DNA from 3 places in the Aeromonas sp. CU5 genome. Region 3 is predicted to be linked to each of the others. Evidence: predicted binding sites of a transcription regulator. Region 3 holds the regulator's gene; each other region holds the start of a gene.
What was found. The regulator LexA, encoded in region 3, represses DNA repair genes until DNA is damaged. The targets are predictions, from matches to a motif close to ANCTGTNTNNNNANACAGNT.
Positions count from the first base shown of each region.

Region 1 (4,308 bases), 1.3 Mb from region 3:
ATAGGCCCAATAAGAGGAGAACCGTCCCTTGTCGTTGGCGCCAAGTTCGGTCGAGCCCTGATAATTGCTGTCCTCTCCATCCAGCTGGTCAGGCTCGAACACCGCGTATACCCCGAGCAAATTGGTGGATGAGGCGGCAGCATCGTGTAACTGCTGATTGATGGCACTGCGCAGCGCCTCTGAATGAACAAAGTTGTCGGCCGCATTCTTGCGCTGGAACAACACGCTCTCGGCCAGCAAACTGGCCCGGAAATAGGCCTCATCGAGATAGCTGGTCACCTTGGCCGCCTGCTCGGAGCCCATCGCCTTCATCCAGTTCTCGGCTGACTGCTGAGCATCCTGCATGGTGGCTTGTCGCACCTGCTGCTGCATCTTGTCCGCGTTATATATCGAGGAAGCGACCAGCGCAGCAGCGGTGACCAATAGACAGCAGCCAGCGATCAGGGTAATCCGGCCCTGGACAGAAAGTGCGCTCATGCCAATGTTCCTATGTAAGAGAGAGCGATATGGGTAGATTATCGACTTTATAAACAAAAACTTAACCATCTCACAGCAAATCCAGTGATAGCTGGTTAACCTCCCCCTCTTTTGGCAACCCCACCACCAGCCCCAGCAAGCGCACCGAACGCCCTTCCGCACGCAGCAGACCCTCTTTTAGCAAAGGGATAAACAGGCTGGCCTGATAGCCGCCTTGGCTGCGATAGACAGTAGTCTGATGGAAGTCGGCAAATTTTATTTTAATCCCCTGTCCCATCACCTGCTCGGCACAACAAGCTGCCTGGAAACGCCGCTCCAGCTCCGGCAGCAACTGCTGCAATACCGTCATGCAAGCCTCCTCGTTCGACAAATCACTTGCCAACGTGGTCTCCACTCCGATGGTTTTGCGGATCCGGTGCGCCTGCACCGGCTGCTCATCCAGACCCCAGATCCGGGTCGTCAGCATCTCGCCCAACTTGCCAAAACGGCGGCACAGCTCGTCGGCAGGCAAGGCTCGCGCATCCTCGCAGGTATAAAGCCCCTGCGCCTCCAGCCGCTCGGCAGTCTTGCGGCCGACCCCGGGCAGTTTGCCAAGGGGCAACTGGCAGACAAACTCCGCCACCTCATCGGGGCGAATGACAAACAACCCATCAGGCTTACGCTGCTCCGAGGCGAGCTTGGCCAGAAACTTGTTCGGTGCCACCCCGGCCGAGGCAGTCAGGCCCAATTCGCTGACAATGGCCTGACGGATCTCCTGGGCCATCAAGGTGGCACTGCCGCCGCAGCAGGTGCTATGGGTCACATCGAGATAAGCCTCGTCCAGCGACAGCGGTTCCACCAGATCGGTATAACGGAGGAAAATAGCCCTGAGCTGGCGGGAGATATCTTTGTAAACCGCCATTCGCCCGGGGATCAGCACCAGCGGCGGACAGAGCTTTTTCGCCAGTGCGCTCGGCATGGCGGAGCGCACCCCGAAGCGGCGCGCTACATAGTTGCAGGTCGAGATGACGCCACGCCGCTCGGAGGCACCACCGATGGCCAGCGGCACCTCCCGCAGTGAGGGGTTGTCCCGCATCTCCACGGCGGCAAAAAAGCAGTCCATGTCGATATGGATGATCTTGCGCATACCACTGTATAAATAAACAGACATGGCATCATCTTACCCCAAGGACAGCAGTAGCTCTATCTCTCTCATTGCGGCTAGAATAATAGACTCCAAGGAGACTTTTATCATCACAATGACAAGGAGCGTTAGGGATGAAATATGTTTGGCTGGGACTCTGTTTGCTGCCAATGGCTGGCATCAGCAAGAACAACCCGACGGCAGAGTGCCGCTGGCTATACGACCGGATTGAGATACTGGAACAAGCTATCAAGAAAGGGGACACGCTCGGCACAGAGCAGGAGTTATCACGCTGGCGCGGGGAGTTCGAGAGCAAGCAATGTAAACAGTACGACTACTGAGCCGGACAATATGGCGTGATCGACAACGGCTGATAACAAACGGGCCCCGGTCAAGATGAGCGGGGCCCGTTTTTCAAAGCATGGCTAGCTTGATTCATCAGCAAAGTGTGGTCAGGGCAGCACCATAGGGCCTGCCACCGCCATCGCTACCTCATCCCCGCGCAGCACCCGCACCAGCTCCAGAGCAAATTCGATAGCACTGCCCGGCCCCTGACTGGTAATAAGGCGATGGGCCTCATCCCTGACCACCCGCTCATCTGACAACTGCGATGTCGGTAGTTGGGACTGAAAGCCGGGGTGGCAGGTGACGATGGCGCCATCCAGCAGACCATGATGTTGCAACACCACCACGGGGGCGGCACAGATGGCAGCGCGCCAGCGGCCAAGGGCGGCCTGCTCTTTGAGCAGATCGATGGCCAGCGGGGTATCGCGAATCACTTCGCTGCCGGGCAAGCCACCCGGCACCACTATGGCCTCAAAGTCCCGACCGGTAAGCTCGTCGATATGGCAATCCGCCACCAGTTGTACTCCGCGCGAGGCGCGGATCTGCCGCACCCCAGCAGGACAACAAGAGGCCAACAGCACCTCGATGCCCGCACGCACCAGGGTATCAACGATGGCAACTGTCTCAATCTCTTCAGACCCGGGGGCCACCAGCACCAATACACTCATTTATGCCTCCTTGCTTCTTGCCTGCCATAGCCAGGGTTCAGACGTTCTGACTCTTCTCTTTGATCGTCTGATAGAGCCCCTGATTGACCGGTACGGCGATACCATGTTTGGCCGCCTTGCTCAGCAGGAAGCCGGTGATGGCCTCGATCTCGGTCTCTCGTCCCAGCTCCATATCCTGATACATGGAGGAGTAGTTGTCGGCAGTCAACTCGACCACTGTCATCGCCCGGCGCTGCAGCTCTTCAGCCGTGGTGGCAATACCCTCGGCGCACATCACATCCGCCACTTCCACACAGATCTGCTGCAGGACATCAGCAAAGCGGGGGCCAGCCAGCTCGCCGTTTTTCAGCTTGTAGAGCGCAGTAAGCGGATTAATGGCACAATTTATCGCCAATTTTTGCCACTGACGAGCCAAAACATGCTCATCCCAGCCGGCCTGGCCGAGGGCAATAGCAAGATCATCCGCCAATCCAGCATACGCCTTGGCAGCCTCATTGATCGGGCCAAGCCAGGTTTCACCCTTGCCAGTATGGCGGAAGACAAAATGGCCGCAGCGCATGGCACCATGACTGGTGACACCGGCAATCACCGGATTGTGCGGGAACATCTCGACTACCTGCTCGGCAATCCCCATCCCATTGTGCAGCAGCACAATCGGTACCGCGGCGTCCAGTTTACCTGCCAGCGGCGCCAGAGCGGCAATAACCTGGCTGGCCTTGGTCATCACCAGCAGACGCTTGATCTTGCCGGGTTTGCTGACAAATCCGCGCTCGATATTGAGCAGTTGCACCTGCCCTTCCAGCGAGGTGAAATCGGTCCCCGGATGGAGCGTGGACTGATGGTGATCGCGCAACAAGACACGGGTTGATTGGCCGCTGATGGTCAACAGGGAGGCAACCACGCCGCCGAGGGCGCCGCATCCCAACAGTGACCACTGCGGGATAACAGGTGGAATAACAGCAGGGGTAGCAAGCTGTCGGGAACTCTTAAATCCGCTTGGCATGATGTGACTCTGTCAGGGTAAGGGTTGCATTCCTCTCAACCTGTTACCGAAGGAAATTGAAGATATCATGAATGGACACTAACGGGTCCACCCGTTCTGTGCGCAGGGGATTCTAGCAGAGCGGCCCTATCAAAATCAGCAAATTTGCTGATTTTCTGGTAGATTTGCCCACCTATAGCGCAACATGAGGAGCCCTGACATGCCGTCATTCGATATTGTCTCAGAAGTCAAAATGAACGAGGTGTTGAACGCCGTCGAGAACGCCAATCGTGAACTGGCGACCCGTTTCGATTTTCGTGGTGTTGAAGCCAGCTTCGAGCTGAACAAAGAAGAAGTAAAGTTGGAGGCTGATGCCGACTTCCAGCTCAAGCAGATGGTCGAGATCCTGCGCGCCGCCCTGCTCAAGCGCAATATTGAGAACAGCTCGATGGAAGCTGGGGACAGCGTTCACTCCGGCAAGCGCTTCCACCTGACCGTCAAGTTCAAGCAGGGGATCGAAAAAGAGATCGCCAAGAAGCTGGTCAAGCTGATCAAGGACTCCAAGATCAAGGTGCAAGTTGCCATTCAAGGGGATGAAGTGCGCGTCACCGGCAAGAAGCGTGACGATCTGCAAGAAGCCATGGCACTGGTGCGTGGCGCCGAGCTGGGTCAACCGATGCAGTTCCAGAACTTCCGCGATTAATTTATCCACT
Region 1 is NZ_CP023817.1:346,768-351,075, reverse strand. Features, by position in the region: gene CK911_RS01590 (methyl-accepting chemotaxis protein) at 1-477, opposite strand, end outside; gene dinB (DNA polymerase IV) at 548-1,603, opposite strand; gene CK911_RS01580 (hypothetical protein) at 1,735-1,941, shown strand; gene CK911_RS01575 (DJ-1 family glyoxalase III) at 2,053-2,613, opposite strand; gene CK911_RS01570 (ketopantoate reductase family protein) at 2,651-3,616, opposite strand; gene CK911_RS01565 (YajQ family cyclic di-GMP-binding protein) at 3,816-4,298, shown strand.
Region 1: dinB (DNA polymerase IV) is a predicted target of LexA. The motif match lies at 1,606-1,625, and genes of this name have one in related genera.

Region 2 (4,308 bases), 1.3 Mb from region 3:
GAACTCGGCCAGTGAGACCTCGGCCAGCGGCGCCAGACGCTCACAAGCGATCTTGTCCTGCTCGGTGGTGGTCGGCGAGGTGAGACAGAGGGTGTCGCTCATGATGGCACCCAGCATCAGGCGAGCCTGGCTGCGGGTCACGGTACCTTGCTGGCTCAACAGATCGAAGGCGATGGTGCAGGTGCAGCCGACGGCACGGATCCAGGCATCCAGTGGAGACTGGGTGACCAGGGTGCCGAGACGGTGGTGATCCACCAGACCCAGTACATTGGCTTGTGCCAGTGTGGCGGGGCCCTGTTCCAGATCACTGAAATCCACCAGCCAGACATCTTCACCGGTCAGATCTTTGGTCAGCAACTCGGGTTCGCTGACGCCAGCCTGCTCCAGAATAAAACGGGTTTCGGTGCGCAGGTCACCCAGACGCCATGGGGTGGCCTGACGGCCCTGGCCATTGAGCCAGTCGGTGATAACCAGCGCACTGCAGATACTGTCGCTATCAGGATTCTTGTGACCAAAAACGTGGATCATAGACAAAGCCTCACAATTGGATACCCATAAAGGGGGGCAACACTATGCGAAATCCGCTGCATGAAGGCAACCGGATCCGCGCCCATGTTGCTGCCAGCTTCGCCTAACTCGCTATTTTATTGATCTGGGTCGGTAATCCTGACGCGAGTTCGGTTCTCACTATTGGCTATTGGCTATTGGCTATTGGCTATTGGCTATTGGCTATTGGCTATTGGCTATTGGCTATTGCTGACTGCGAGGGCAATGGCGTTCGCTTGTGCCAGCGCCGTCAGCATGTTTGGTCAGCCCTATCAGTCGCCATCTCTGCAAATCTGCCTTATCACCTGATTCAGCGGCGCAGCAGCTCGCGGGCATTGGCCAGGGTGTTGTCTGTGATCTGGTCGCCACCGAGCAGCCGTGCCAGCTCATTGAGACGGGCGGTCTCATCAAGGGCGCTCATTTGGGTTTCGGTGGTTTTGCCGTCGGTATGCTTGCTCACCACCATATGCTGGTGGCCGTTGCCTGCCACCTGCGGCAAGTGAGTGACCACCATCACCTGAGTGGACTCCCCGAGCTGGCGCAGCAGGCGACCTACCACGGCGGCAGTCGGGCCGCTGATCCCCACATCCACCTCATCGAAAATCAGGGTTGGGGTGGAGATCTTGCGGGCACTGATCACCACGATGGCAAGGCTGATACGCGACAGTTCACCCCCTGACGCTACCTTGCCAAGTGGCTGAATGGGTTGGCCCGGGTTGGTGGTGACCATGAATTCCACCCGATCTATACCCAGTGGGGAGAGGCTGCTCTGGGCATCGGGGCGTACCTCGATGGCAAAACGGCCATCGGGCATTGCCAACTCGTGCATGCTGCTAGTTACCTTGGCGCCCAGCTCCTGGGCGTAACGCTGACGGCTCTGGCTCAGGGCTTCGGCAGCCTGGACAAAAGCCTGACGGGCCTCGGCCAGCTCATCTTCCATCCCCTCTAACCGCTCCTCGTCGGAGTTGAGGCGGGCGAGATCGGAGGCCAGCTCCTGATGGTGCTGGGCCAGATCTGCTGGTTTGACGTGGTGCTTGCGGGCCAGATTGATCGCCTTGGAGAGGCGGGCTTCCAGCTCATTGAAGCGTTCGGGATCCAGCTCCAGCTGATCGAGGTAGCTGCGCAGCTCGCTGTGGCTCTCCTGCACCCCGATCAGGGCTTCGTTCAGCATCTCCAGTACCGGGGTGAGGCGGCTGTCCATGGCGACCAGTCCTTCGGCTCTGTCTACTGCCACTTGCAGCAGACCGGCGATGGTGGTCTCTTCATTGTCATAGAGCAGATCGAGGCAGGCGCCGCACTCTTGCATCAAATCAGTGCCGTTGGCGAGACGCTGGTGCTCCTCTTCTATCTGCTCGAACTCCCCCGGCTGCAGGGCAAATTCATCGAGCTCCTGCACCTGATATTCGATGAGCTGGCGGCGGGCTTCCCGCTGTTGCTGCTCGGCCTTGAGCCGGTTCAGCTCGTTTTGCAGCTGGCGCCACAGTTGATAATGCTGGCGCACTTCATTGAGCAGCAGATGGTGACCGGCATAACCGTCGAGCAGGGCGAGCTGGTAATCAGGCTTGAGCAGCATCTGATGAGCATGCTGGCCATGGACGTTGACCAGTTGTTGGCCCAGATTTTTGAGCTGGGTGAGGGGGACGGGCACGCCATTGATATAGCTGCGCGAGCGCCCTTCGGCGGAGATGACTCGCCGCACGATACACTCACCTTCGTTTTCCAGTTCGTTGGTGGCTAGCCAGGCGCGGGCGGCCGGGTTGTTGTCCAGCAGGAAGCGGGCGCTGACCTCGCTTTTGTCGCTATCGGGTCGCACCATGCCCGCTTCGGCTCGTTCCCCGAGACAGAGACCAAGGGCGTCGATGGCGATGGATTTACCGGCACCAGTCTCACCTGTGATGCAGGTCATGCCCGGTTGCAGATCGAGTTCGAGAAACTTGACGATGGCGAAGTTGTTGACGGTCAGCTGGGTCAGCATGGTCTCATCCTGTATAGGTCAACTTTACTGTGTATGCATACAGTATATACTGGTCTTATATACAGTAAAGAGGGGGCCGCCATTTTTAACGATAACGGGCCACCAGAGTGGTGACCCGCACGGGATAGTGAGGAGAGATCCGCGAAGAGAGACGCGGGGGATCAGTGGAAGGCCGACATCAGATCTGGATGGGCGGCAATCACCTCATCCAGCGCCTGCTCCAGTCGACTACCGCTGGTGATGAGCGGGTTGAGCACCAGGGCGCGCCAGGCGGTATGGCGGTTGCCGGTGATGGCTGCTTCGATGGTGAGCTGTTCGAACTCCTTCATCAACTGCAGTAGCCGCAGGGTGTCTTGCGGGAAAGGGGCCACGTTGAGCGCAAGCGGGCCCGACTTGGTGATGAGGGCGCTGACCTCCACGGCGCACTCGTCCGGCAGACCGTTGATAGCGCCGTTGTTGCGGGTGTTGACGTGCATGATGATGCGCTTGTCGTTGTGGATGGCGCTCATCAGTTCGCACGCTGCTTCTGAATAGTACTGGCCGCCGCGTCCTTCCAGCGCCTTCGGTTTCTCGGCGAGATCCGGGTTGCGATAGAGATCGAACAGCTGCTGTTCGATGGCCTTGACCACTTCGCCTCGGGTTCCTTCGCCACTGGCCTCACCGAGCTCCTGCTTGAGGATATCGTCGCTCATGTAGTAGTAGCGCAGATAAGCACAGGGGATCATGCCCAGATTGGCCAGCAGATCTTTGGGCCAGGCAAAGGGGGGAATATTGCGCGGTACCAGCGGATCGGGCCCTTGCGCGAGCCGGGCGATCACCTCGCTGAGTTTATCCTTGCCCTGATGCTGGATCTGGCGCACGAAGATAAAGTGGTTGAGTCCCGCCACCTGCATGATGAACTCCTGCTCATCGCGGCTCTCCAGCAGGGTGGCGACCCCTTTTTGCATGATCACAGGTACGTTGCAAAGCCCTACCGCCTTGATCTTGCTGTGGCGCAACACGGCTTCGGTCACCATGCCTGACGGATTGGTGAAGTTGAGCAGCCAGGCATCGGGGCAGAGACGCTCCATGTCGGCGGCGATCTGCAGGGCGATGGGGATTGTCCGGCAGGCGTTGGCAAAGCCGCCAAGTCCGTTGGTCTCTTGTCCAATGAGTCCATATTTCAACGAGATCCGCTCATCGCTGATGCGGGCTTCCAGACAACCGGCGCGAAACTGGGAGCAGACGTAGTCGGCGCCGCGCAGTGCCTCTTCCCGCTCCAGCCGGGTTTCAACCCTGACCGCCAGCCCGGCCTTGGCCAGCATACGGCGGGTAAGGGCGGCGATGATCTCCATCTTCTCGCGGCCATCGTCGATGTCGACCAGCCAGAGTTCGCGCAGCGGCAGCTCGTGCTGACGCTGGATCAATCCCTCGATCAGCTCCGGGGTATAGCTGGAGCCTGCACCGATGACCACAATCTTGAGTCCGTTTTTCATTGTCCACCTCATGAACAGGGATAGGGTTTGATCCTATTAAAGAGGCGCTGTGGCGGGCAGACAAACGAAAAAAGGGGCGGTATGGATTAGCCTGTTTAATCCATGAGAGTGAATGGCATACTAATGGCCTGCACCGCAACGCGCGTCATCACGAGGTTATCCATGCTGGTACAACAGAATACCCTGGCCCTGCTGCACACCTTCGAGAGCACGGCCCGTCACCTCAGCTTTACTCGCGCTGCCGAGGAGATGAACCTCACTCAGGGGGCCATCAGCCACCGCATTCGCCATCTGGAAGGGCTGTTGGGTTTT
Region 2 is NZ_CP023817.1:2,374,664-2,378,971, reverse strand. Features, by position in the region: gene CK911_RS10365 (manganese-dependent inorganic pyrophosphatase) at 1-528, opposite strand, end outside; gene recN (DNA repair protein RecN) at 857-2,521, opposite strand; gene CK911_RS10355 (6-phospho-beta-glucosidase) at 2,683-3,996, opposite strand; gene CK911_RS10350 (LysR substrate-binding domain-containing protein) at 4,159-4,308, shown strand, end outside.
Region 2: recN (DNA repair protein RecN) is a predicted target of LexA. The motif match lies at 2,547-2,566, and genes of this name have one in related genera.

Region 3 (4,308 bases):
GCGCTCCAGATCCGCACCTCAACATAGTGGCTGGCATAGAGCTGCACCTCTGCCGAGCCGCCACTCAGGGCGATCAGTCGGGGTAACAGGGGAAAGAGCAACAACAGCAGCGCCAAACCGAGGGCAATGGCCAACCCCAGCGCCCGCAGCAGAGTATCGAGCTGGGCGCGGCCGTTGGCAGCGCCGTGGGCCTGCGCCGTCAGCCCGGTAGTCGACATCCGCAGAAAGCCGAGTAGCCAGAAGATGAGATTGATCAGGGTCGCGCCAACCGAGACGCCCCCCAGAAACCAGGCCTGACCGAGGTGACCGATCACCCAGGTGTCCACCAGCCCCAGCAAGGGAGTGGAGATATTGGAGAAGACCATGGGCAGGGCGAGAACAAAGACCGCACGGTGACGAGAGGGATCACGCCACCATGGGGCAACCGGCGGGGTCATTTTCAGTAGCCAGCCAGCTTCATCATGCGGGAAAAATCAGACAACATGGTAGCCATCGGCACCCGGGGCACCTCACCCGGCACCACCTGCGGGCGGAACACCCCCTGCAGCTTGCCCTTGGGATTGATGAGCACGATGGAGGCGGAGTGATCGATCAGGTAATCCTTCTCACCCTGATTGGCGATGGAGTAGATCAGCCCCAGATTGCGCACGAACGGGAACAGCTTGTCGTGGGGGGCGGTGGCCGCCTTGAACTCGGGATTGAAGAAGGCGGTGTAGGTCTTGAGACGGGGAATGTCATCGCGCTGGGGGTCTGCCGAAATAAACACCACCTGACTGTTGGACGCCATCTTCTTCAGCTGGTCATACACGGAGCGCATATCTGCCAGGGTAGTGGGGCAGATATCGGGGCAGAAGGTGTAGCCGATAAACAGAAAGGTCCAGTGCCCCTTCAGGTTGGCAGGGGTGAACGGCTTGTTGTCCGCATCGGTAAAGGCGAAATCATTGATATCCCGCCCCGCAGGATAGTAGTCAGCCTGTTGCGGCTGCTCAGGCTGGGTGGCGTAGAACGCCAGGGTCAGGCAGCCTGTCAGCAGTAGAAAAAGCAGGGGATAGCGGAGCTTTATCATCACAAGAGACCCTTTAAGTTCGAGGTAGATGGCCAGCAGTGACCGGACAAGAGGGGTATTGTACCCCAGCGAGCCAGCAACGTGGGTCAACCTTGTGTCTCGCACAGTCAGGAACCGACCATTTGGCACAATTGATCGCCAGTTCAGACCATAAAAAAACCGGCCCCTCGGGTGCCGGTTAGGTGTGCGTCTGCTTGCCTCTTCTGCTCAGGGGCGAGCGTTGCGTCCCTGCTGCAACATCTTGCCGATGGCCCGCACGCCGATGGGAATGACGGGTGCCAGCAAGCCCTCTTCCCCCTGGCGATCGCCATGGCCCCGCTTGAACAGTAACACCAGACGCACCACCTTCTCCTTCGGGCATCCCAACCAGAGTGTCCAGTGTGAACCCTTGTGGTGTAACCAGAGACCATAAAACCAGGTCATCCGGCTACCTTTGACACAACGGGTGATAGACGATGCCGATGGTACAACTACCACCTCTGAATCCCATGGCGATCTTGATGCCATACCAGTCCTCCTTGACCGACAGGTCATATTGCTGCATCGGCCTGAGCGATCGTCAGGCCCGTCACGACTAGCTGCAACTCTACGAGTGGTCCCCTCTGCCCGACAGGGCTCGGGATCTCCCCACTCCCCCTTCATATCCCGTGAAGGTGTACTTCGCGATTCTCGTTGTTACCGGCCCTCCCATAACGGCTCATTGACGTTGTCCCCATGAGGAGCCGAGCCCCGTCTCGGCGACAGGGCACTGATCTGAGCATATATCTGAAATAGATGATTGGTAACCGGTCGCGCAGGACAAAAATGCCGCCGCCGACGATCTGCTTGATATGACAGGGAAAGTGCGCCAGAAACAGCACGGCCTCCCGAAGGAGGCCGTGTGGCAAACGCAGTTGGAGGGAAGAATTACATCCAGTCGGCGTTGCGGATCACTCCAACCGCCAGCCCCTCGATAGTGAGCTGCTGGCAGGAGAGATCCACCTCGATGGGGGATAGCTCTTCGTTCTCCGGCAACAACCATACCTGACTGCCCTTGCGCTGGAAGCGCTTGACGGTGACATCCTCATCGAGACGGGCGACCACCACCTGACCATTACGCACATCCTGAGTCTTGTGCACCGCCAGCAGGTCACCATCCAGAATGCCGATGTTCTTCATGCTCATTCCCTGTACCCGCAGCAGAAAATCTGCCCGCGGATGGAACAGGGAGGGATCCACCTGATAATGGCTCTCGATATGCTCCTGAGCCAGAATGGGTTCACCGGCGGCCACCTTGCCGATCAGCGGCAGGCCACTCTCTGCCAGTACCTCTTCCTCTTCGAGCAACAGGCGAATGCCGCGGGACGTGCCCGGCATGATCTCGATGACCCCTTTCTTGGCCAGGGCCTTCAGATGTTCTTCGGCCGCATTGGCCGATTTAAAACCAAGCTTCTGGGCAATCTCGGCACGAGTCGGCGGCATACCGGTCTCGCTCATGTTTACCTTGATCAGCTCCAGCACTTCGGCCTGGCGGGGGGTAAGGGGTTTCATAGCATTGGCACCTGTTTTTTTATACAGCACACTGGCAGTATATACAGTGTGCCAGCCAAGGCAAGGCACAGCTGACATTTGTCGCAACCCATCCCGCATTTATCACTGTTTTGATCTCGCTCAGCCGACTCATCGTACCTCTCGGCGACAAGGGGCTACCGATTTGCTATGCTCACGCCGCATTTTTTTGGAGAGCAGACGCACATGTCCATAGGGCAGAAGATATCCAGAGCCATCCTGCAATGGCCGGTCAGTGGCTTGGTCAATCACAAGAGCTTGCCGGAAAATCCCATCACCGAGCTCAATCTGGACCCGGACAGACCCATTGTCTATGCCCTGAAAACCAGTTCGATCACCGACCTGATGACCTTGCAGCAGTGCTGCGAGGATCTCGGTCTGCCCGGCCCCTTCACCCCGCTGGAGCTCAATGGCCAGCTGCTGCCGCGCTACGTCTGTCTGGATCGTCCGCCTCCCCTGTTCGGCAAGCGCAGCAAGCCGCTGCCGTTCTTGCAAGAGTTCCACCAGCTGCTGGATCTGCACAAGCAGGATCCCGAGCTGGATATCCAGGTGGTGCCCGTTACTCTGTTCTGGGGCCGTGCCCCGGGTCGGGAAGGGGAAGAGGCCTCCGGCCTCAACATCATCAGCAGCCTGGCGCCAAACCGGCTGAAGAAGGCGCTGATCGTAATCCTCAAGGGTCGTGAGAATCTGGTGCGCTTCTCGCCGCCGCTCTCTTTGCGCCACATGGCAGACAAACACGGCACCGATGAAGCGATCGCCCACAAGCTGGCGCGCGTGGCCCGCACCCACTTCAGTCGCCAGCAGCTGGCCGCCACCGGACCGAAACTGCCCAACCGCAATCTGCTGTTCAAGCAGCTGCTCGACTCCGGGGTGATCCAGCAAGCCATTGAAGAAGAAGCCCAGCGCGAGAACATTAGCCTCGAGAAGGCGCAAAAGCGCGCCCACGGCTACATGGATGAAATTGCCTCCGATTTCTCCTACCGGCTGATCCGCCTTGGCGAGAGCTTCCTCGGCTGGCTGTGGAACAAGCTCTATCGCGGTTTGTCGGTCAATGGTGCCGAGAAGGTACGCCAGCTGGCGCAGGAAGGGCACGAGATTGTCTATGTCCCCTGCCATCGCAGCCACATGGACTACCTGCTGCTCTCCTACGTCATCTACCACCAGGGGATGGTGCCGCCCCATATCGCGGCAGGCATCAACCTCAACTTCTGGCCAGCAGGCCCGATCTTCCGCCACGGCGGTGCCTTCTTCATTCGCCGCACCTTCAAGGGCAACCCGCTCTACAGCACGGTATTCCGCGAATACCTCAACCTGCTGTTTGCCAAGGGTTACTCGGTGGAGTTCTTCACCGAAGGGGGCCGCTCCCGTACCGGCCGTCTGCTGCCACCCAAGACAGGCATGCTGGCGATGACCCTGCAGGCGATGATGCGCGGGCTGGACAGGCCGGTCACCCTGGTGCCGGTCTATCTGGGCTACGAGCACGTGATGGAGGTGAACACCTACCACAACGAACTCAAGGGCAGCCGCAAGGAGAAGGAGAGCTTCCTGCAGGTGCTCGGGATTCTGCGCAAGCTGCGTAACTACGGCCGTGGCTTCGTCAACTTCGGTGAGCCATTGACCCTCAACAGTTACCTCAGTGAACACGTCCCGGAGTGGAAATCCCATATCGGCGAAGAGGAGCGCCCTGAGTGGAT
Region 3 is NZ_CP023817.1:3,686,954-3,691,261, forward strand. Features, by position in the region: gene CK911_RS16540 (MATE family efflux transporter) at 1-437, opposite strand, end outside; gene CK911_RS16545 (SCO family protein) at 440-1,066, opposite strand; gene CK911_RS16550 (hypothetical protein) at 1,274-1,489, opposite strand; gene lexA (transcriptional repressor LexA) at 1,973-2,596, opposite strand; gene plsB (glycerol-3-phosphate 1-O-acyltransferase PlsB) at 2,801-4,308, shown strand, end outside.